DNA from 3 places in the Acidovorax sp. M2(2025) genome. Region 2 is predicted to be linked to each of the others. Evidence: predicted binding sites of a transcription regulator. Region 2 holds the regulator's gene; each other region holds the start of a gene.
What was found. The regulator sigma-54, encoded in region 2, starts transcription at its own class of promoters, with help from an activator protein. The targets are predictions, from matches to a motif close to TGGCANGNAANCTGCTTT.

Region 1 (7,249 bases), 720 kb from region 2:
AGTACCCCAGCGAGGAAGACCTGGCGGCCGTGCAGAAAGGCCAGGCCTCAGCCCCCATCGGCAAGCCCCGCAAGGTCAGCGAGGTGCCGCTGGCGGTGCCCTGAGATTGCTATAAAAATAATAGCTGTTTGCGCTTGCTGTATAAGCGCTGGTGCCGTATTTTGCCTGATTAGTTGCTGGTCTCAGATACCACTCCATCCGTTCGGGCTGAGCCCGTCGAAGCCAGGGCTTGCAGCGCGCGTGCAAGGCTTCGACAGGCTCAGCCCGAACGGATGGGGAAGAGAAAGCGTCTCAGGTAGGTAGCTAATCAGGATATTTTGTTTAAATATTTCTGCCGGCGCGCGGTGCCGGCTGGAGCTGGCTGAACACCAGGGCCGCGACGATCAACGACGCGCCACCGACCCCGGCCCAGCCCAGCTGTTCGCCCAGCAGCACCCAGGCCGTGAGCGCGGCGAACACCGGCTCCAGGCCGAACACGATGGCGCTGCGCAGCGCGTCCACCCGCTGCTGGCCCCAGGCCTGCAGCGTCACCACCACCACGCTGGCCAGCAGGCCCAGGTAGAGCAGCGCCAGCAGCGCGTCCGTGGGCAGATCGCCTGCCGTGCGCAGCCAGTCCATGCCGCCGTCGCGCGCCACCAGCAGGGCGGTGGACGCCAGCGCCATCACCGTGGCCTGCGCGGCGGCCATGCGCGTGGCCCGCAGCGGCTGCGCCACCGTGCGGCGCGCGCATTCTTCCAGCGCCAGGATGTACAGCGCGTAAAACACCGTGCTGGCCAGCGTCAGCGTATCGCCCAGGTTCCAGGGCTCGTTCTCGTGGAACATCAGCGCCATGCCGGCGCAGGCCATGGCGCAGGCCGCCCACAGGCGCCATCCGTAGCGCCGGCCCAGCGCGGCCATGGCGATCAGCGGCACCACCAGCACGTTCAGCCCGGTGACGAACGCATTGCGGTTGCTGCTGGTGCGCGCCAGCCCCTCGATCTGCAGCCAGAACGCCAGGAACAGCAGCAGGCCGAGCGCGCAGCCCCAGCGGCGCTCGTGCGGCAGCATGCCGCGCCACAGCGGCGCCAGCACCGCCAGCGCGATCACGAAGCGCAGCCAGATGATCTGCAGCGCATCGAGGTGGGCCGACAGCAGTTTCATGGCCGGGAAGGTGGTGCCCCACACCACGGTCACGGCCAGCAGGGCTGCCAGGCCCCAGCGTTCAGTACGCATCGGAAAAATTCCCCCAAACCAATAAGAACCTGTTCAAAGAAAAAGGGCCGCCGGTTGCCCGGCGGCCTCTGCGGTGCAGTGCCCTGCGCGCCGCTTCAGTGGCTGACCTGGCCCAGGAACGCCCGGATGCGGTCGCTGGCCGGGTTGCCGAAGAACTCCTGCGGCGGTGCATCGTGCGCGATGCGGCCCTGGTCGAAGAACATCACCCGGTCGGCCACCTCGCGCGCAAAGCCCATTTCGTGGGTGACCACGATCATGGTCATGCCGCCGCGCGCCAGGCTGCGCATCACGTCCAGCACCTCCTTGACCATCTCCGGGTCCAGCGCCGAGGTGGGCTCGTCAAACAGCATCACCTTGGGCTGCATGGCCAGTGCCCGCGCAATGGCCACGCGCTGCTGCTGCCCGCCCGACAGCTGCCACGGGTACTTGTGCGCGTGGTCCTGCATGCCCACGCGGCGCAGCAGCTGCATGGCTTCTTCGTTGGCCTGCGGGCGCGGCGTGTGGCGGATGCGGCGCGGCGCCAGGGTCACGTTGTCCAGCACGCTCATGTGGCCGAACAGGTTGAACTGCTGGAACACCATGCCCACCTCGCAGCGCTGGCGCTGCAGCGTGGCGTGGTCGTCGCTCACTTCCACGCCGTCGATGGTGATGCGCCCGCTGTCGTGGGGCTCCAGGCGGTTGATGGCGCGCAGCAGCGTGCTCTTGCCCGAGCCGGACGCGCCGATGATCACCGTGACCTCGCCCGTGTGGAACACGGTGGAGACATCCTTGAGCACCTGGTGCGTGCCGAACGACTTGCACACATGCTCGGCCACGATGTAGGGCTTGGGGGGAACGTGGGGGTTCATCGGTTGCGGCCCTCCACGTCGAAGCGGTACTCGACCGCGTTGGAGATCTGGGTCACCAAGGTCGTCAGCAGCAGGTAGGTGATGGCCACCGTCGTCAGCGTGGCAATGGGCTGGAAGGTGGCCGACTGGATGCGGTTGCCCACATTGGTCAGCTCCACCACGCCGATGGCGTAGGCCAGCGAGGAGTCCTTGAGCAGCGCCACGAAGTTGCTCACCAGCGGCGGCAGCGAGATCTTGAACGCCTGTGGAAACACCACGTCCAGGAACACATGCATGCGGCCCAGGCCCAGCGCCTTGGCGGCCTCGGTCTGCCCGCGGGGCACGGCCAGCAGGCCGGCGCGCAGCGCCTCGGCGTTGTAGGCGCCCACATTCAGACCCAGCGCCACCACGGCGGCGGCGAAGTCGGGCAGGTTCAGCCCCGGCACCAGCACGGGCAGGGCAAAGTACACAAACAGGATCTGCACCAAAAGCGGCGTGCCGCGGATGGCCCAGATGTACACGCCGGCCACCCAGCGCAGGGGCACCCAGCGGGCCGTGCGCGCGAGGGCAGCGGCGGTGCCCAGCACCAGCCCCACGGCGCCGCTGACCAGCGTGAGCCACAGCGTGGTGCGCGCCCCTTCCGAGAACGCCTGGGCGTTGGGGCCGATGGGGTCGGGGAAGTACGACAGCAGGTGGCCCAGCAGCGCCAGGGCCAGCACCATCAGCACCAGGGCCGCCACCAGCGTGGCATTGCTGCGCTGCTGCCGGGACCAGCTTTGTGGCCAAAGAGCGAGAAGCATGGATCAGACGACCAAAGAGGTCTTGTTGAAAAATCGGCTCGGCGGCAGGACCAGCATCCGCCACCACCATAAACAGCAAAGGGTGCGCATTCAGCCTTCGCCTGTGCGCACCCCGTGGAACCGTTTTATATCAGGTCAGTTGCAACGCACGTCTTCGTTGAAGTACTTCTTGGAAACAGCGGTGTAGCTGCCATCGGCCAGCACTTCGGCAAAGGCCTTGTTCCAGGCGTCGGCCAGGCCGGTGTTGCCCTTGGCCATGGCGGGCGCGATACGCTCGATGAACAGCATGTCGCCCAGCTTGAAGCCCGCCTTCGCGTTCTTGGCAGCGGCCTCCTTGGCCACGAACTTGTCGCTCACCCAGGCGTCCACGCGCTTGGAGATCAGGGCGCGCTGGGCGTCGGTGTCCTGCGGGAAGTTCTTCACTTCCTTCACGCCGCTGACCTTTTTCACCTGCTCCAGGTAGCTGGTGCCGGTCTGCACGGCCACGACCTTGCCGGTCAGGTCCTTGGCGTTGCGGATCTTGTCGTCCATGGCCACGATGATGCCGCCCGAGCAGTAGTGGGGGTTGGCAAACGTCACCGCCTTGGAGCGCTCTTCCGTCACGCCGTGCGAGGCGATCACGGCATCCCAGCGGTTCTGGCCCAGGCCGGTGAGCAGCGCGTCGAAGCCCAGGGTCTTCCACTCCAGCTTCAGGCCCATCTTCTTGACCACCAGCTCGGCCACTTCCACCTCGAAGCCGGTCAGCTTGGTGCCTTCGAAGAAGTTGAACGGGGCAAACTGGCCTTCGGTGGCCACGATGATCTTGCCGTCCTTCTTGATCTCATCCAGCGTACGGGCCTGGACGGCGAGGGCGGCGCACAGCGCCACGGCGGTAACAACGGCGGACTTGAAAAGCTTCATGGCAGGTTCCTGCGGGGGTGGTTCAGGTACAAAAAAACCGGCATGCGGGGTAGGCAAGCCGGAGCGGTGAGTCAGACATCGCCATCAGCGATGGGTCGCGTCATCAAACGGAAATGCGCAGAAATTATAGGACGCACGTTCGACCGGGAGCCATGCAGGGCAACCCCGATGACCTTGCACCGCCAGCGGTGGTAGGCCATGGCCCCTGGCCAGCTTGCAAGGACAGTGCCACCGCGTGCGGCCCCGGTCAGCGCAGGAACGCGTCATAGCCGGTCTTGAGGATCAGCGTGCCCACCACCCCGATGAAGATGGCGCGCACGAAGCCCGTGCCGTGCTTGAGCGCCAGGTGGGTGCCCAGCAGGCTGCCCACCACGTTCGCCACCGCCAGCGTCACCGCGAAATGCCACCACACATGGCCCTTGGCCGCAAACAGCACGATGGCCGCCACGTTGGTGGCGCAGTTCAGCAGCTTTGCGGAGGCCGAGGCATTGAGAAAGTCGTACCCCAGCAGCCGCACGAACAGGAAGACGAAGAAGCTGCCCGTGCCGGGCCCGAAAAAGCCGTCGTAGAAGCCGATCAGCACGCCGATGAGGCTGGCCGCCAGCACCTCGGCCCGGCCCGCGAAGCGCGGGGTGTGGTGGCGCCCCAGGTCCTTCTTGGCCAGGGTGTAGAGCAGCACGGCCAGCAGCACCAGCGGCAGCAGCTTGCGCAGGAACTCCCCCGACAGCACCGTGACCGCCCAGGCCCCGGCAAATGCGCCCGCAAACCCCGCCAGCGCGGCCGGCAGCAGGGCCGGCCAGCGGATCTGCACCCTGCGGCTGTACTGCCAGGTGGCCATGGCCGTGCCCCACACCGACGCCGCCTTGTTCGTGCCGAGCAGGGTGGCCGGCGGGGCACTGGGAAACGCCGCGAACAGGGCCGGCACCATCACCAGCCCGCCGCCGCCGACGATGGCGTCCACGAAGCCCGCCAGCAGCGACGCAAGGGTCATCAAAATCCATTCCATCGCAGCATTCTCGCACCCCGGTTGCTATCGATTCAGGACCGGGCGGGTGGGCAGGCCGCTGGCGCGGCCCCAAAAGAAAAAAGGCGCTGGGATCGCCAGCGCCTGAAAGGTGTGCATCTCGTTGGATGCTTGGAATATTGGGTTTATTGGTAGAAAGGTTGTCTCCTCGGCCCCTCGCTTGGCACACCGAAGCGCGCTTTCGAGTGACGCCACTGTAACGGCTGCACTGCGGTGGTGCATTGGGGGTTTCCCGCCCCCGTGTGGGGCGCCGCGGGGGACGTCCAGGGGGCCCAGGCGGGGTTTGGGGCTGGCACGTCTCGTGCAAAGCGCTGCCTATTTCGCCGAGGGGAGACTTCATGCGGGCAACAAGCCGGTGGATGGCGGCCGTCTGGCTGTGGGGGTGCGTTGGCGCCAGTGCGTTTGCGCAGGCCGTGCCCGAAGGGGCGTTGGCGGCAGCGGCCCCGAGCCGTCCGGCCGTGGTGGAGCAGGCGGCGCTCAGTGCCGCCGACACGGCGTGGATGATGACCTCCACGGCGCTGGTGCTGCTCATGACGCTGCCGGGCATCGCCCTGTTCTACGCGGGCATGGTGCGCCGCAAGAACGTGCTCAACACCATGGCCAGCGTGGTCGCCATTGCCGCGCTGGTCAGCCTGCTGTGGTTCGGCGCGGGCTACTCGCTGGCGTTCACGCCGGGCAGCGCCTGGCTGGGCGGGTGGGACCGGGCGGGCTTTGCCGGGCTGGACTTCGACCTGGCGGGCGGCAAGGTGGCGGTAAGCCATGTGGCGCCGCGCATTCCCGAGTCCGTGTACGCCATGTTCCAGCTCAGCTTCGCGGTGATCACGGCCGCGCTGCTGGTAGGCGCGCTGGTCGAGCGCATGCGCTTTTCCGCCATGCTGATGTTCGTCGGCCTGTGGACGCTGCTGGTCTATGCGCCGGTGGCGCACTGGGTGTGGGAGCCCGGCGGCTGGCTGGCGCGCCTGGGTGCGCTGGATTTTGCCGGGGGCTCGGTGGTGCACGTGAACGCGGGGGTGGCGGGGCTGGTGTGCGCGGCGTTCCTGGGCCGGCGCTCGGGCTACGGGCGCGAAGCCTTCGAGCCCTACAGCCTGGGCCTCACCATGGCGGGGGCGGGCATGCTCTGGGTGGGGTGGTTCGGCTTCAACGCCGGCTCGGCCGTGGCGGCCGACGGGCGCGCCGGCCTGGCCATGGCCGTCACGCACGTCGCGGCGGCGGCGGGGGCCCTGTCGTGGATGGTGGGCGAATGGATCGTCCGCGGCCGCCCCTCGCTGCTCGGGCTGTGCTCGGGCCTTGTGGCGGGGCTGGTCGCCATCACGCCGGCGGCGGGGTTTGTCACGCTGCGCTCGGCCGTGGTGATCGGCGTGGCGGCCGGGCTGGCCTGCTACTGGGGCGCCACGGGGCTCAAGCGGCTGCTGCGCGTGGACGATTCCCTGGACGTGTTTGGCGTGCACGGCATCGGCGGCATCGTGGGCTCGCTGCTCACGGGCGTGCTGGCCAGCCGCACGGTGGGCGGCGTGCAGGGCGACCTGCTGACCCAGGCGCTGGGCACCGGCGCCGTGGCCTTGTACAGCCTGGCCGTCACGGCGGTGCTGCTGTGGGGGGTCAACTTCGCCATGGGCCTGCGCGTGGACGAGCAGAGCGAGCAGACCGGCCTCGATATCGCGCAGCACCGGGAGCGCCTGGGTGGCTAGCCCGCACGCTTGTTTTGCCAGATGCGTCTGTCCCACAGCGACAAGGAGCTCACCATGTCCGACCCCGACAAGCTCGCCATTGCGGCCCATCTGCACGTGCTGCTGCGCCGCAAGACCGGCCGTGTGACCGACACCGAATGGATGGCGGCCAACGCCGAATACGCGCAGGAGGTGGTGCGCTTCGCGCGCCAGCGTGCGCGCGAGGACAACGCCCCCGAGCTGGCGGAATGGGCCGACCGGCTGGAGCACGCGCTGCTGGCCACGCCCGCGGCCGCGCCCCGCCGGCCCTTGCTGGACGCCGCCGCGCAGGCGGTGCGCCAGCGCGCAGCACCTGCGGCCCCCGCGGCCACGCCGGCGCCCGAGGCGCCGCGCTACGTGGGCGGCATCCGCTGACGGGTGCGGCCGGGCCCGTCAGCGGATGCCGCCACGGGCGCTGCTCAGGCTGCGCTGCGCCGCGCCGCCAGGATCCACTCCGCCGCCTTCTCCGCAATCATCAGGGTGGGGGAGTTGGTGTTGCCGCTGGTGATGCTGGGCATGGCCCCTGCGTCCACCACCCGCAGGCCGCGCACCACGCCGCCGCGCCCGTCGCGCAGCCGCAGCTGCGCGTCCAGCACGGCCATGGGGTCGTCGTCGCGCCCCATCTTGGTGGTGCCCACGGGGTGGAAGATGGTGGTGGCGATGTCGCCCGCCAGGCGCGCCAGGTCCTCGTCGCTCTGGAATTGCGTGCCGGGCTTCCATTCCTGCGGCTGGTACTTGGCCAGCGCGGGCTGGGCCACGATGCGGCGCGTCACGCGCAGG
Region 2 (7,249 bases):
CTGGCCGCCGGCGACCGCTTCGGCTTTCAGCCAGCCAATGGCCAGCGCGTGCTGGTGGAGTTTGTCTCGGCCAACCCCACCGGCCCGCTGCACGTGGGCCACGGCCGCCAGGCGGCGCTGGGCGACGCGATCTGCAACCTGTTCAGCACCCAGGGCTGGAGCGTGCACCGCGAGTTCTATTACAACGACGCGGGCGTGCAGATCGACACCCTCACCAAGAGCACGCAGCTGCGCGCCAAGGGCTTCAAGCCCGGCGACGACTGCTGGCCCACCGACAGCGACAACCCGCTGGCCAAGAACTTCTACAACGGCGACTACATCGCCGACATCGCCGAGGCCTTCAAGGCCCAGGCCACCGTGAAGGCCGACGACCGCGAGTTCACGGCCAATGGCAACGTGGAGGATTACGACAACATCCGCCAGTTCGCCGTGGCCTACCTGCGCAATGAGCAGGACAAGGACCTGCAGGCATTCAACCTGCACTTCGACCAGTACTACCTGGAGTCCAGCCTGTACACCAGCGGCCGCGTCGAGGCCACCGTGAACAGGCTCGTGGCCAACGGCAAGACCTACGAGCAGGACGGTGCGCTGTGGCTCAAGAGCACGGACTATGGCGACGACAAGGACCGCGTCATGCGCAAGCAGGACGGTACGTACACCTACTTCGTGCCCGATGTGGCCTATCACATCGCCAAGTGGGAGCGCGGCTTCACCAAGGTCGTCAACATCCAGGGCACGGACCACCACGGCACCATCGCCCGCGTGCGTGCCGGCCTGCAGGCGGCCGACGTGGGCATCCCGCAGGGCTACCCCGACTACGTGCTGCACACCATGGTGCGCGTGGTGCGCGGCGGCGAAGAGGTCAAGATCAGCAAGCGCGCGGGCAGCTACGTCACGCTGCGCGACCTGATCGAGTGGACGAGCAAGGACGCCGTGCGTTTCTTCCTGCTCAGCCGCAAGCCCGACACCGAGTACACCTTCGATGTGGACCTGGCCGTGGCGCAGAACAACGACAACCCGGTGTACTACGTGCAGTATGCGCATGCGCGCATCCAGTCGGTGCTGCGGGCCTGGCAAGAGGCCGGCGGTGGCGGCGTGGCCGCGCTGAAGGATGTGGACCTGTCGGCGCTGGAAGGCCCGCAGGCCCAGGCGCTGATGCTGCAGCTGGCCAAGTACCCCGAGATGCTCACCGCCGCCACCGACGGCGAGGCGCCCCACGACGTCACGTTCTACCTGCGCGACCTGGCGGCCAGCTACCACAGCTATTACGACGCCGAGCGCATCCTGGTGGACGACGAGGCCGTGAAGAAGGCGCGCCTGGCCCTGGTCGCCGCCACCGCCCAGGTATTGCACAATGGCCTGGCCGTGCTGGGCGTGTCGGCTCCGGCCAGAATGTAAGCAGTTACTATGAAGAAACAACAGACGGGTGGGACCATCATCGGCTTCATCGTCGGGGTCATCGTGGGCCTGGGCGCCGCGCTGGCCGTGGCGGTGTATGTGACCAAGGTGCCGGTGCCCTTCCTGAACAAGGGCAATGGCCGTGGCGCCGACCTGGACGCCGCCGAGTCGCAGAAGAACAAGAACTGGGACCCGAATTCGCCGCTGTACGGCAAGAATCCGGCCCGTGCGCCGGTGGCCGCCGCGTCGGCGGCGGCATCAGCCCCGGTGGCAGCGGCGCCCGCACCCGCACCGGCGGCGGCCCCCGAGGTGCGGGCCGCGGCGCCTGCGGCGGCCGCCAGCAGTCCCGCCCCCGCGGCCAAGCCCGGCGCCAGCAAGCCCGAGCCGGCCAAGGCCGAGACCAAGCCGGGCTCGGATCCGCTGGGCGACCTGGCGGTGGCCAAGGCCGCGGCCAAGGGCAATGTGGATCCGTTTGACTACTTCGTGCAGGCCGGCGCGTTCCGCACCCAGGCCGACGCCGACGCGCAGCGTGCCAAACTGGCCATGCTGGGCTGGGAGGCGCGGGTCAGCGAGCGCGAGCAGAACGGCCGCCCCGTCTTCCGCGTCCGCGTGGGGCCGTTCACCAAGCGCGATGATGCCGAGCATCTCAAGGAGAAGCTGGACGGCGCCGGCGTGGAATCGGCCCTGGTGCGCGTGCAGCGCTGACGGTGGCTGAACTTTTTGCCGGGGCATGGCTCCATTCCCCCAACACCTGAACAGGAGAGTCTTTGTGATGAAACGCCGTGAGTTTTCTTTGTCCGCCGCATCGGCGGTCGCCGCTTCCGCCCTGGCGCTGCCCGTGGCCACCCCTGCGCTGGCCCAGCCCCGCCAGTTCAAGGAAGGCAAGGACTACAAGCGGCTGGACAAGCCCGTGGCGCCTGACGCGCCGGCCGGCAAGGTCGATGTGATCGAGTTCTTCTGGTACAGCTGCCCCCACTGCAATGTCTTCGAGCCCACGCTGGACGCCTGGGTGAAGGCCGCGCCCAAGGACCTGTCCATCCGCCGCGTGCCCGTGGCGTTCAACGCCAGCTTCGTGCCGCAGCAAAAGCTGTACTACACGCTCGAAGGCATGGGCAAGCTCGACGCCTTGCACGCCAAGGTCTTCCGCGCCATCCACGCGGAAAAGCAAAAGCTGGCCAAGGACGACGAGATCTTTGCCTGGGTGGCCCAGCAGGGCGTGGACGCTGCGAAGTTCAAGGAGGTCTACACCTCGTTCACCGTGTCGAACCAGGTGCGCCGCGCCTCGCAGCTGCAGGACGCCTACGGCGTGGAAGGCGTGCCTTCGATGGGCGTGGCCGGCAAGTACTACACCGACGGCACCATGGCCGGCAGCATGCAGAACGTGCTGCAGGTGGTGGAACACCTGGCCGCCACGGCGCGCAAAGCCTGACGCTTTTCCGCCCCGCGCGCAATCCCTCGGCCAAAAGCCCGCATGTGCGGGCTTTTTTCATGGAGGAACGCCAAGGCGTGGCTACAATCGTTTGCAAGATTCGTGCCCTATGAACCACCGCCTTTTTCCGATCCTCCTGCTCGCGGCCCTGGCCGGCGCCTTCGGTGCGGCCCATGCTGAAAAGGCCGACCGCGCCAAGCCCATGAACATCGAGGCCGATGCCCTGCGGCATGACGAGCTCAAGCAGACCAGCGTGTTCACCGGCCGCGTGGTCATGACCAAGGGTTCCATCGTGCTGCGCGGCGCGCGGCTGGACGTGCGCCAGGATGCCGAGGGCTACCAGCACGGCGTGGTCACGGCCGAGCCCGGCAAGCGGGCGTTCTTCCGGCAAAAGCGCGACACCCTGCCCGGCGCCCCCGACGAGTTCATCGAAGGCGAAAGCGAGGTCATCGAGTACGACGGCCGCTCCGACAACGTGCGCTTCGTCACCCGCGCGGAGTTGCGCCGCTACCGGGGCGCCGAGCTGAGCGACGAGATCACGGGTGCGGTCATCGTCTACAACAACCTCACCGACGTCTTCACGGTGGATGGCAAGCGCAACGCCGCGGGCGCGTCCGGCGAGACGCCGGCCCCGGGCAGCCGCGTGCGCGCGGTGCTGGCGCCCAAGGACCCGCCGGCGGCCAAGGCGCCGCCAGCCGCCGCAGCACCGGCTTCGGCGCCGGCGCTGCGGCCCAGCAACAGCCTTGGTGGCGGCTCCCAGTGAGCGAGGCCGCCGTCAACACCATCCCCGGCGCATCCGCGGGGAGCCGGTCCGGGCCGGACACCGCGGCGGGCAGCCGCCTGGAGGTGCAGCACCTGGCCAAGTCCTACGGCAGCCGCAAGGTGGTGCAGGACGTTTCGCTGGTCGTGCAAAAGGGCGAGGTCGTGGGCCTGCTGGGCCCCAACGGCGCGGGCAAGACCACCTCGTTCTACATGATCGTGGGCCTGGTGCGCAGCGACGCGGGCGACATCCGCATCGACGGCCAGTCGGTGGCGCACATGCCCATCCACCGCCGCTCGCGGCTGGGGCTGTCGTACCTGCCGCAGGAAGCGTCCATCTTCCGCAAGCTCAGCGTGGAGGAGAACGTGCGCGCCGTGCTGGAGCTGCAGCGCGGCGACGACGGCCAGCCGCTGTCGCGCGGCGCCATCGAAGAGCGGCTCACGGCCCTGCTGCAGGAGCTGCGCGTGGACCATCTGCGCGCGTCGCCGGCCCTGGCGCTGTCCGGGGGCGAGCGCCGCCGTGTGGAGATCGCCCGCGCGCTGGCCACGCAGCCGCGCTTCATCCTGCTGGACGAGCCGTTCGCCGGCATCGACCCGATCGCGGTGATCGAGATCCAGCGCATCATCGGCTTTCTCAAGGCGCGGGGCATCGGCGTGCTCATCACCGACCACAACGTGCGCGAGACCCTGGGCATTTGCGACCACGCGTTCATCATCAGCGACGGCCGCGTGCTGGCGCAGGGCACGCCTTCCGAGATCGTGGACAACGCCGAGGTGCGCCGCGTCTACCTCGGCGAACATTTCAGGATGTAGGCATGGCCTCCACGCTGGTCCTTTCGTGTCAATGAAACCGGGTCTTTCGCTGCGCGTCTCGCAGCATCTCGCACTCACGCCGCAGCTGCAGCAATCCATCCGGCTGCTGCAGTTGTCCACCCTGGAGCTGTCGCAGGAAGTCGAGCAGATGCTCGACGACAACCCTTTCCTCGAGCGCACCGCGGACGAGGCGCCGCGCGAGGAGTTCGGCCTGGACGCGGAGAACACCCCGGCCCAGCCCGACGACTACAGCGCCGAAGATGCTATCTATTCAGGAGCTGCCAGCGCAAGCAGCACCAGCGCGGAAGCCCCCTCGGAGTCCGAATCCCCGAGCGCTTCCGCCGAAGAGCCGGACTGGAGCGGCGACGGCACGGTGGACATGGCGCCCAACGACGCGGAGTGGGGCGGTGACGCACCGCCGCGCACGCGCAACGACGCGGAGGGCGACGAGGCCGACGCCACCGAACTGGCCCGCAGCCACGAATCGCTCACGGCCTTCCTGCACCGCCAGGCGCTGTCCCTGCGGCTGTCGGAGGTGGACACGGCCGCGCTGCGCTTCCTGATCGAATCGCTGAACGACGACGGCTACCTGGAAGACCCGCTGGAAGAGCTGGCCACGAGCCTGGCCGGCCCGGACGACCTGGAGCAGATCGAGGAGCTGGTGCACCGCTTCACCGTGGCGCTGCGGCTGCTGCAAAGCCTGGAGCCGGTGGGCGTGGGCGCGCGCAACCTGGCCGAATGCCTCACGCTGCAGCTTGCCGCGCTGGCCGCCGACGAGGACAGCGATGCCGATCCGGCCACCGTGCAGACCGCGCTGCGCATCTGCCAGCAGCCGCTGGAGATGCTGGCCCGCCGCGACATCCGCCGCCTGACGCAGCTGTGCGGCGATACCGAGGAGCGCACGCGCGCCGCCATGGCCCTCATCGCGCGGCTGGAGCCGCGGCCGGGCCGCCGGTTCGCCGACGTGGAACGCAACATCATCGTGCCCGACGTCATCGTGCGCAAAGCCGGGCGGGCCAACGGCAGCAGCGGGCAGCAGAACTTCATCGTCACCCTCAACCCCGACGTGATGCCGCGCCTGCGGGTGCACGACATCTACGCCGGCGCCTTGCGCGGCCACAAGGGCGGCGAGGGCCACCAGGGGCTGCAGCAGCGGCTGCAGGAGGCGCGCTGGTTCATCAAGAACATCCAGCAGCGCTTTGACACCATCCTGCGGGTCTCGCGCGCCATCGTCGAGCGGCAAAAGAACTTCTTCACCCACGGCGAGCTGGCCATGCGGCCGCTGGTGCTGCGCGACATCGCCGACGAGCTGGGCCTGCACGAGTCCACCATCAGCCGCGTGACCACCTCCAAGTACATGGCCACGCCCGTGGGCACCTACGAGCTGAAGTACTTCTTCGGCTCGGGCCTGGGCACCGAGACCGGCGGCAACGCGTCGAGCACGGCCGTGCGGGCGCTCATCAAGCAGTTCGTGGCGGCCGAGAACCCGTCCAAGCCCCTGTCGGACAGCCAGATCGCCGAGATGCTCAAGGAGCAGGGCATCGAATGCGCGCGCCGCACCGTGGCCAAGTACCGCGAGGCGCTCAAGATTGCGCCGGCCAACCTGCGCAAGGCGCTGTAGCCGGCCTTCGCGGCCTGGGCGCGCCGGCGGATTGGCTCCGTGCGCCGCAGCCGGACTTCTTTGATTTCACCGACCGTACGTCTCCATGGCCCGCATTGTTTTCGACCTTCCCGCCCACTTCGGCTTTGCCACCGAGCTGCAGATCTACATCAGCCACGTGAACCAGGGCGGGCACCTGGACAACGCCCAACTGCTCAGCCTGGTGTCCGAAGCGCGGGTGCGCTTCTTCCAGTCGCTGGGCTACCCCGAGGCGGACGTGGGCGGCCTGTCCATCGTGGTGGGCGATATCGTGGCCCAGTACAAGTCCGAGGCGTTCCACGGCGAAACCCTGCGGGTGGACATGGCGCCGGCGGACTTCAACCGCTATGGTTTCGACCTCGTGTTCCGCATGGCTGAAAAGGCCTCCGGCCGCGAAGTGGCGCGCGGCAAGATCGGGATCGTGTTCATTGGCCAGGCCGACCGCAAGGTGGCGCCGATTCCCGAATCCATCCGCCAGCTCCTGCTGGCGCGCGCGGCAGCCTGACCCCCCGCGCCTGCCGAGCGCGTATCCTCGCCTTTCCCATGAACCAACTCCAACTTTTTCTGCCTTGCGCTGCCGGCGTGGAAGGCTTCCTGGCCGACGAGGTGCACGGCATCACCGGACTCACGGGCCAGGACCTGCTGGTGGGCCGCGGCGGCGTGCTGCTGCGCGCCTCGTGGCGCGACGCGCTGCTGCTGAATCTGCACAGCCGCCTGGCGCAGCGCGTGCTGGTACAGCTGGCGCACCGGCCCTACCGCTCCGAAAACGACCTGTACGCCCTGGCCAGCGACGTGGCCTGGGAAATCTGGTTCACCACGCGCCAGACCTTCAAGGTGGAAGTGACGGCCCAGCACAGCCCGCTGACCAGCCTGAACTTTGCCGGCCTGCGCGTGAAAGACGCGGTGGCCGACCGCTTCCGCCACAAGAGCGGCGTGCGCCCCGACGTGAACACCCAGTGGCCCGACGTGCGCATCCACCTGCACCTGACCACCGACGAGGCCACGCTGTACATCGACACCAGCGGCGAGCCGCTGTTCAAGCGCGGCTGGCGCGAAGACAAGGGCGATGCCCCGCTCAAGGAAACCCTGGCCGCCGCCATGATCGCCGCCAGCGGCTGGGACCCGCACGGCGACGACCCCCGGCCGCTGTACGACCCCTGCTGCGGCAGCGGCACCATCGTCGTGGAGGCCGCGCAGATCGCCTGCCGCAT
Region 3 (7,249 bases), 2.0 Mb from region 2:
AGCACCGCCATCCAGAAGCTGCGCGACAGTGCCGCCCAGTCGCGCGGCATGCGCGCCGGGGGGGCGACCGGCGTTGCTGCGGGGGCTTGTTTTGAGGTGTTTTGGGCTCTGGCGCTTGTGGATAAAGCGCTGGCAGCTACATTATTCATAGCATTTTGCGCCGCGGGGGCGGCATCCAACGGGGCGTGAAAGACGGCACTGACCATGGTGTTCTCCGGAGTGCTGGGCTTGCGTTGCGGGGAAGGGCGGGGCTTCGGTGCGGCGCGTCAGGCCTTGATCTTGAAGCCGTCGGCGTACTTGGCGGGGTCCTTGCCGTCCCACACCACGCCGTCCAGGAGCTTGCTGGAGCGCATCGGGTCCTTGGGCACGTTGATCTTCATCGCGCTGGCCACCGACTTGTACAGGTCGACCTGGTTGATCTGCTTGGCCACGCCCAGGTAGTCGGGGTGGTCCTTCAGCAGGCCCCAGCGCTTGTGCTGGGTGAGGAACCACATGCCGTCGGACAGGTAGGGGAAGTTCACCGCGCCGTCGTTGAAGAACTTCATGTGGTTGGGGTCGTCCCAGGTCTTGCCCAGGCCGTTCTGGTAGCGGCCCAGGATGCGCTGGTTGATGGCGTCCACGCTGGTGTTCACGTAGGCCTTGCCGGCCACGGTCTCGGCCATCTTCATCTTGTTGGACAGGCTGGCGTCGATCCACTGGCTGGCCTCCAGCACGGCCATCATCACGGCGCGCGTGGTGTTGGGGTACTTCTTGACGAAGTCGGCCGTGGTGCCCAGCACCTTTTCGGGGTGGTCCTTCCAGAGATCCTGCGTGGTGTTGGCGGTGATGCCGATGCCGTCCATGATGGCGCGGTGGTTCCAGGGCTCGCCCACGCAGAAGCCGTCCATGTTGCCCACGCGCATGTTGGCCACCATCTGCGGGGGCGGCACGGTGATGAGCTTGGCGCCCGACAGCGGATTGATGCCCGCCGCGGCCAGCCAGTAGTGCATCCACATGGCGTGGGTGCCGGTGGGGAAGGTGCCGGCAAAGGTGTATTCGCGCTTTTCCTTGGCCATCAGCTTGGCGAGCGACGGGCCGTCCACCGCGCCCTTGTCGGCCAGCGCCTTCGACAGCGTGATGGCCTGGCCGTTGTGGTTCAGACCCATGAGCACGGCCATGTCCTTCTTGGGGCCTGCCGTGCCCAGGTGCACGCCGTACACCAGGCCGTACAGCACATGGGCAAAGTCCAGCTCGCCGTTGACCAGCTTGTCGCGCACCCCGGCCCAGGAGGCTTCCTTGGTGGGGATGATGGTGACGCCATATTTCTTGTCGAAGCCCAGCACCGAGGCCATCACCACGCTGGCGCAGTCGGTCAGGGGGATGAAGCCGATCTTGACTTCCTTTTTCTCCGGGGCGTCCGAACCCTGGGCGTGCACCAGCGCGCGCAGAGCTGGGCTGACGCCGACGGCGCCCACACTGGCGGCCTGCAGCACGGTGCGGCGGTGGAGGCGGGTCTTGAGCAGATCGGTCATGGGGCGTTTCCTCGTAGCGGCAAAAAACAAAAAAAGGCGTCCCCTCCAGGCCGCTTGCTCGCACAAGCCGGCGCAGGAGGGGGACGCCTTTGTCCAGGGGGCAGGCCCTTGCGGGGACTGCGGTGGCACAAGCCCGTCGTTGGGCCGGTGCCGCAGGGTGGGACCGTCGTTGGTCCCGCACCGGATCATGCAAGCGACGTGCCAGAAAAACGCAGCACCATGGCGGGGCGGCAGGCGCTCTTCTTTTGATAGCTGCTTGCGCCCATGAGTGGGCGCTTGGGGGCGTTTTTTGTACTGTGGGGCGATAGGGCGCTGGGATCGGCCGGGTGCACTCGCCACCGGTCGGCACCGGCCCGCATGCCGCCCATGCACTGTGTTTGTGCGCTGCACCACGGTGCATCGCCGGCTGCGGGGGCTTGAGCGGAGCCTGGGTGGGCCGTCAGCCCAGCAGGTCCATCACGTCCAGCATGCGCTGGGCCACTTCCACCAGCTTGAGTCCCTTGTCCATGGCGGTCTTGCGCAGTTTTTCGTAGGCGGCCTGCTCGCTCAGGCCCTGGCGCTCCATGAGCAGGCCCTTGGCCCGGTCGATGGTCTTGCGGTCCTTGAGCTCGTTGCGGGCGTCGGCCAGTTCGGCGCGCAGCGCCTGCTCATGCTGGAAGCGCGCCACGGCCACGTGCAGGATGGGCCGGATGCGCTGGGGCGCCAGCCCCGCCACGATGTAGGCCGACACGCCCGCCGCCACGGCATCCTGGACGTGCGAGGTGTCCTCGTCGTTGGTGAACATCACGATGGGGCGGCGGGCGTCCCGCGTCGCCATCACCACATGCTCCAGCGCATCACGCGCTTCGCTTTCGGCGTCCACGATGATGAGGTCGGGCTGCAGCTGCGCAATGCGCTCGCTCAGGAAGACGTCGGCCGGCAGCGTGGCGACCAGGTTGAAGTTGTTCTCCAGCAGACCGATGCGCAGCGCCCGCGACCGCTCCGCCTGTTGCAGGGCGTGCTCATCGTCGGCGTCGGCAACGGCCAGATCCGGGGCAACCACGACGATACGCAGGGACTCTTTCATGCCCTGCAGGCAAGCAATTTTTACGCCACAAGTTGGTGCATGGCACGTGCTCGGGGTATTTCCGGGGGCGCTGTGCCCCGCCGTTGCAGGGCCTGAATGTTGCTAATAGTGTCTGAAACGACAGGGCATACCCGGTACCGTCACCCTGGCGACTCGCATATACATCCGGTCACATTCACATCCACAGAGAGAAGGAAATTGGCATGAACACACAGGTGCGTCGGAGGACTGTCTTGACCGCGTTGGCGTGCGCCGCCCTGGCCGCGGCGGGGGCCGTGGGGCTGTCGGGCTGCAGCAAGGTGCCGGATACCGTGAAGATCGGTGTGGCGCAACCGCTGAGCGGGCCGCTGGGTGCGCTGGGGCACGATTTGCTCAACGGCGTCAATCTGGCGGTGGCCGAGCTGAACAAGGGAGGCTACACGGTGGACGGCAAGCGCGTGACGCTGGAGGTCGTGTCGGTGGACGACAAGGCCGACGCGGCCACGGGCAAGACCGTGGCGCAGCAGCTGGTGGACGCCGGCGTGGTGGCGGTCATCGGGCACCTGAACTCCGGCGTGAGCATCGATGCCGCACCCATCTACGCCGCCAAGGACATTCCGCAGCTGGCCATCTCCACCAACCCCAAGTTCACCCAGTTGGGCCTGCCCACCACCTTCCGCATGGTGGCCAACGACACGCTACAGGCCCGCGCCATGGGCTCGTTCGCCGCCGCGCAGCTGGGCGCCTCCCGCTACGCCGCCCTGGACGACGGCACGCCGTACGGCAAGGGGCTGGCCGACGGGGCCGCCGCACAGCTGCGGGCCGACAAGAAGGAGGTGGTGGTGCGCAAGTCGTTCGACGACAAGACCACGGCCTTTGATGCCCTGGCCGCGGAGCTCAAGGCGGCCCAGGTGGAGGTCATCGTCTCCACCCTCAACGACTTCCAGGCGCTGGCCCTGCTGGAGGCGCTGCGCAAGGTGGGCCATACCAAGGTCAGCCTGCTCGGGGGCGACACCATCAAGACCACCGACATGACCAAGGGCGCGGGCATCATCGAGGGCATGTACGCCACGTCCCCCGTGCTGGAGGCCAAGGAGTTCACCACCGGCAAGGCCTTCCTGGAAAAGTACATCGAGGCCTACAAGAAGCCGCCGGCCTATGGCGGGCACTACAGCTACGACAGCATGTACGTGCTGTCCGCGGCCATCCAGAAAGCCAAGTCCGCCGACCCCAAGGAGATCGGCAAGGTGCTGCACAGCATCAATGGCTACGCCCCGGTGACGGGCACCATGACCTGGGACGACAAGGGCGAGCAGCGCTACGGCGCGGTGGGCGTGTACGAACTGCGCGGCGGCAATTGGGAGCTGCGCATGCGCTCCGACCGCTGGTAGGCCGTGCGCGCTGCCGGGCCGCGCGACCGGTGCCAGGCGTGGCCCCGGCCCCGGGTTTTACACTCGGGGCCATGAGCTTGCTGATTCTGGGGATCGAGTCGTCCTGCGACGAAACGGGTGTGGCCCTGGTGCGTGCCACCGGGAGCGCCGTGCCGACACTGCTGGCGCATGCCCTGCACAGCCAGATCGAGATGCACCAGGCCTACGGCGGCGTGGTGCCGGAACTCGCCAGCCGCGACCACATCCGCCGCGTGCTGCCGCTGGCCACGCAGGTGCTGCGCGACGCGGGCGAGCCGCTGGCCGCCGTGGACGTGGTGGCGTATACGCGCGGCCCCGGGCTGGCAGGGGCACTGCTGGTGGGGGCGGGCGTGGCCTGCGCGCTGGGCGCCGCGCTGGGCAAGCCGGTGCTGGGCGTGCACCACCTGGAGGGCCACCTGCTGTCGCCGTTCCTGAGCGCGGACCCGCCCGAGTTTCCGTTTGTCGCGCTGCTGGTGTCGGGCGGGCATACCCAGCTGATGCGGGTGGACGGCGTGGGCCGCTACGAGATCCTGGGCGAGACCATTGACGACGCCGCCGGCGAGGCGTTCGACAAGTCGGCCAAGCTCATGGGCCTGGGCTACCCCGGAGGGCCGGCGCTGTCCCGGCTGGGCGAGCACGGCGATGCCACCGCCTTCAAGCTGCCCCGGCCGCTGCTGCACAGCGGCGACCTGGACTTTTCCTTTGCGGGCCTGAAGACGGCGGTCCTCACCCAGGCGAAGAAGCTGGGCGACGGGCTGGAGCAGCGCAAGGCCGACCTGGCCGCCAGCACCGAAGCGGCCATCGTGGACGTGCTGGTGAAAAAGACGCTGGCCGCGCTGCAGCAAACCGGCTTGAAGCGCGTGGTCGTCGCCGGCGGCGTGGGCGCCAACCGCCACCTGCGCGCGCAGCTGAATGCGGCCTGTGCCCAGCGCAAGGTGCGTGTGCACTACCCCGAGCTGCACCTGTGCACCGACAACGGGGCCATGATCGCCATGGCCGCCGCCATGCGCCTGCAAGCCGGGCAGCAGCAGGCCAACACCGACTACGCGTTTGACGTGAAGCCGCGCTGGCCGCTGGACGCCATCGCGGTGTGACGGCCGCGCACGGGCACCGCAACCCTGGCGCCATGTGCACTGCAGCATTTCTTTACGTGGGCTTGACCGTTGGGGTACGCAGGTCCCCGCGGGGCTCTTCACAATCGGGGCATGCCCTTCCTTGAGCCGTGCCGCGCCATGCGTCCATTTCCCCAGGTTGCCTCCCTCTTGCCTGCCCCGCCTGACGGCCGCGCCGCTGCGTTGATGCGGCGGATGTCCGCCGCGCTGGCGCAAGGAGGGGGACCGGCGCTGGGGTTGGGTTGGGGGGTGGGGCTGTGCCTCGCGTTGTCGGGCTGCGCCAGCCTGGCGCCCGCGGGCAGCGGGGTGCCTGCCGTGGCGGTGCCCTCGGCGTGGGCAGCTGCCGGCCCGGTGGGGCAGGGCGGTACCGCTGGGGCTGCCGCCACCCCGCTGGCGCAGTGGTGGCAGGGGTTTGGCGACCCAGACCTCACCGCCCTGGTGGAGCGGGCGCTGGCGGCCAACACCAGCGTGCGTGCGGCCCAGGCGGCGCTGCAGCAGGCGCGCGCGCAGGTGGACGTGCAGGCCGCCGGCCTGCAGCCCGGGGTGCGCGCGTCCGCCTCGGCGCAGCGCAGCCGCGCGGCCAACAGTACGGGCAACAGCTTCCAGGCCGGGTTTGATGCCAGCTGGGAGCCCGACGTGTTCGGCCGCCTGGGCAGCGGCGTGCGCGCCAGCGAAGCCGACGCGCGCGCCGCCGAGGCCAGCCTTGCCGACGTGCAGGTCTCGCTGGCCGCGGAAGTGGCCGTGAACTACATCGAGCTGCGCGGCCTGCAGCAGCGCTTGGCCATTGCGCGCAGCAACCTGGCCAGCCAGCAGGAAACACTGCAGATCGCGCAGTGGCGCCTGCAGGCCGGGCTGGCCACCTCGCTGGTGTCCGAGCAGGCCCGCGCCGCGGCGGAGCAGACGGCCGCGCAGATCCCGTCGCTCGAAGCGAGCCTTGCGCAGTCCCGGTATGCCCTGGCGGTGCTGACGGGGCAGCCCCCCGGCGCGCTGGATGCGGCGCTGGCCGCCGCCGCCCCCGTGCCCCAGCCCGGCGCCGCGCTGGCGCTGGCGATTCCGGCCGAAACCCTGCGCCAGCGGCCCGACGTGCGTGCGGCCGAGCAGCGCATTGCCGCAGCGCTGCAGCGCGTGTCGCAGGCCGACGCTGCGCGCTACCCCAGCTTCTCCCTCAGCGGCTCGGTGGGGCTGCGGGCCCTCACCCTGGGTGCGCTCACGGGGGGCGGTGCGGTCACCAGCGCGTTGCTGGGCAGCGTGTCCGTGCCGCTGCTGGATGGCGGCGCCGCGCGGGCCCAGGTGCGCGTGCAGGAAGCCGCGCTGGAACAGGCCCGCGTGGCGTACGAAGCCACCGTGCTCGCCGCCCTGCAGGACGTGGAAAACGCCCTGGCCGCGCTGCAGGGGGACCGCGACCGGCTCACCCGGCTGCAGGCCGCCGCAGAGGCCGCCGGCAATGCGGCGCTGCTGGCCCAGCAGCGCTACCGCAGCGGGCTTATCGACTTCCAGTCCGTGCTGGAGACGCAGCGCACGCTGCTGTCCACGCAGGAGAGCCAGTCCATCACCGCCACCAGTGTCGCGGCCGACCACGTGCGCCTGTACAAGGCGCTGGGCGGCGGGTGGCAGGCGCAGCCCGCAGATGCCCTGGCGCGCCGCTGAGCCGTCCCACCGGCCTTTCCGTTGCCCGGCCTTTCATTGACCCCGATTCACCGCCATGCCCCACACCGATCCGTCCCCGGCATCCCCGCCGGCTTCTGCTGCCCCTGCTGACCTGAACGCCCTGCTGGGCGCCGACCGCCCGCGCCGCTGGTGGCAGCGCCGGTCGCTGTGGCTGGGCGTGGCCGCGCTCGGGCTGGCCGCGGCGGGCGGGTACGCCTGGCAAAGCCGCCAGAGTGCCCACGCCGCACCCAGCTACGTGACCGAGGCGCTGGGCCGGGGCAACCTCACGCTGACGGTGGCGGCCAACGGCACGCTGCAGCCCACGCGCTCCGTCACCATCGGCAGCGAGCTGTCCGGCACGGTGCGCAACGTGCTGGTGGACGTGAACGACAAGGTCCGCAAGGGCCAGCTGCTGGTGGAGCTGGACACCGCAAAGCTCGACGCGCAAGTGCTGCGCTCGCGGGCCTCGCTGGCCTCGGCGCAGGCGCGCCTGGCCCAGGCCGCGGCAACCACCCAGGAGGCCCA

Region 1: a site for sigma-54 is predicted at 5,054-5,071, ahead of ACOYR3_RS02275 (ammonium transporter). Genes of this name have one in related genera too.
Region 3: a site for sigma-54 is predicted at 1,698-1,715, ahead of ACOYR3_RS08090 (CmpA/NrtA family ABC transporter substrate-binding protein). Genes of this name have one in related genera too.

The regions. Positions count from the first base shown of each region.
Region 1 covers NZ_CP186262.1:500,342-507,590, forward strand. The annotation lists gene mrdA (penicillin-binding protein 2) at 1-104, shown strand, start outside; gene ACOYR3_RS02250 (DMT family transporter) at 322-1,212, opposite strand; gene ACOYR3_RS02255 (amino acid ABC transporter ATP-binding protein) at 1,308-2,060, opposite strand; gene ACOYR3_RS02260 (amino acid ABC transporter permease) at 2,057-2,839, opposite strand; gene ACOYR3_RS02265 (ABC transporter substrate-binding protein) at 2,975-3,739, opposite strand; gene ACOYR3_RS02270 (sulfite exporter TauE/SafE family protein) at 3,987-4,745, opposite strand; gene ACOYR3_RS02275 (ammonium transporter) at 5,102-6,451, shown strand; gene ACOYR3_RS02280 (hypothetical protein) at 6,506-6,844, shown strand; gene ACOYR3_RS02285 (GMC family oxidoreductase) at 6,889-7,249, opposite strand, start outside.
Region 2 covers NZ_CP186262.1:4,654,987-4,662,235, reverse strand. The annotation lists gene argS (arginine--tRNA ligase) at 1-1,398, shown strand, start outside; gene ACOYR3_RS21410 (SPOR domain-containing protein) at 1,408-2,103, shown strand; gene ACOYR3_RS21405 (thiol:disulfide interchange protein DsbA/DsbL) at 2,171-2,827, shown strand; gene lptA (lipopolysaccharide transport periplasmic protein LptA) at 2,937-3,590, shown strand; gene lptB (LPS export ABC transporter ATP-binding protein) at 3,611-4,399, shown strand; gene ACOYR3_RS21390 (RNA polymerase factor sigma-54) at 4,431-6,020, shown strand; gene ACOYR3_RS21385 (acyl-CoA thioesterase) at 6,106-6,543, shown strand; gene ACOYR3_RS21380 (THUMP domain-containing class I SAM-dependent RNA methyltransferase) at 6,582-7,249, shown strand, end outside.
Region 3 covers NZ_CP186262.1:1,766,477-1,773,725, forward strand. The annotation lists gene ntrB (nitrate ABC transporter permease) at 1-206, opposite strand, end outside; gene ACOYR3_RS08090 (CmpA/NrtA family ABC transporter substrate-binding protein) at 267-1,511, opposite strand; gene ACOYR3_RS08095 (ANTAR domain-containing response regulator) at 1,951-2,577, opposite strand; gene ACOYR3_RS08100 (branched-chain amino acid ABC transporter substrate-binding protein) at 2,781-3,947, shown strand; gene tsaD (tRNA (adenosine(37)-N6)-threonylcarbamoyltransferase complex transferase subunit TsaD) at 4,019-5,059, shown strand; gene ACOYR3_RS08110 (efflux transporter outer membrane subunit) at 5,273-6,724, shown strand; gene ACOYR3_RS08115 (efflux RND transporter periplasmic adaptor subunit) at 6,780-7,249, shown strand, end outside.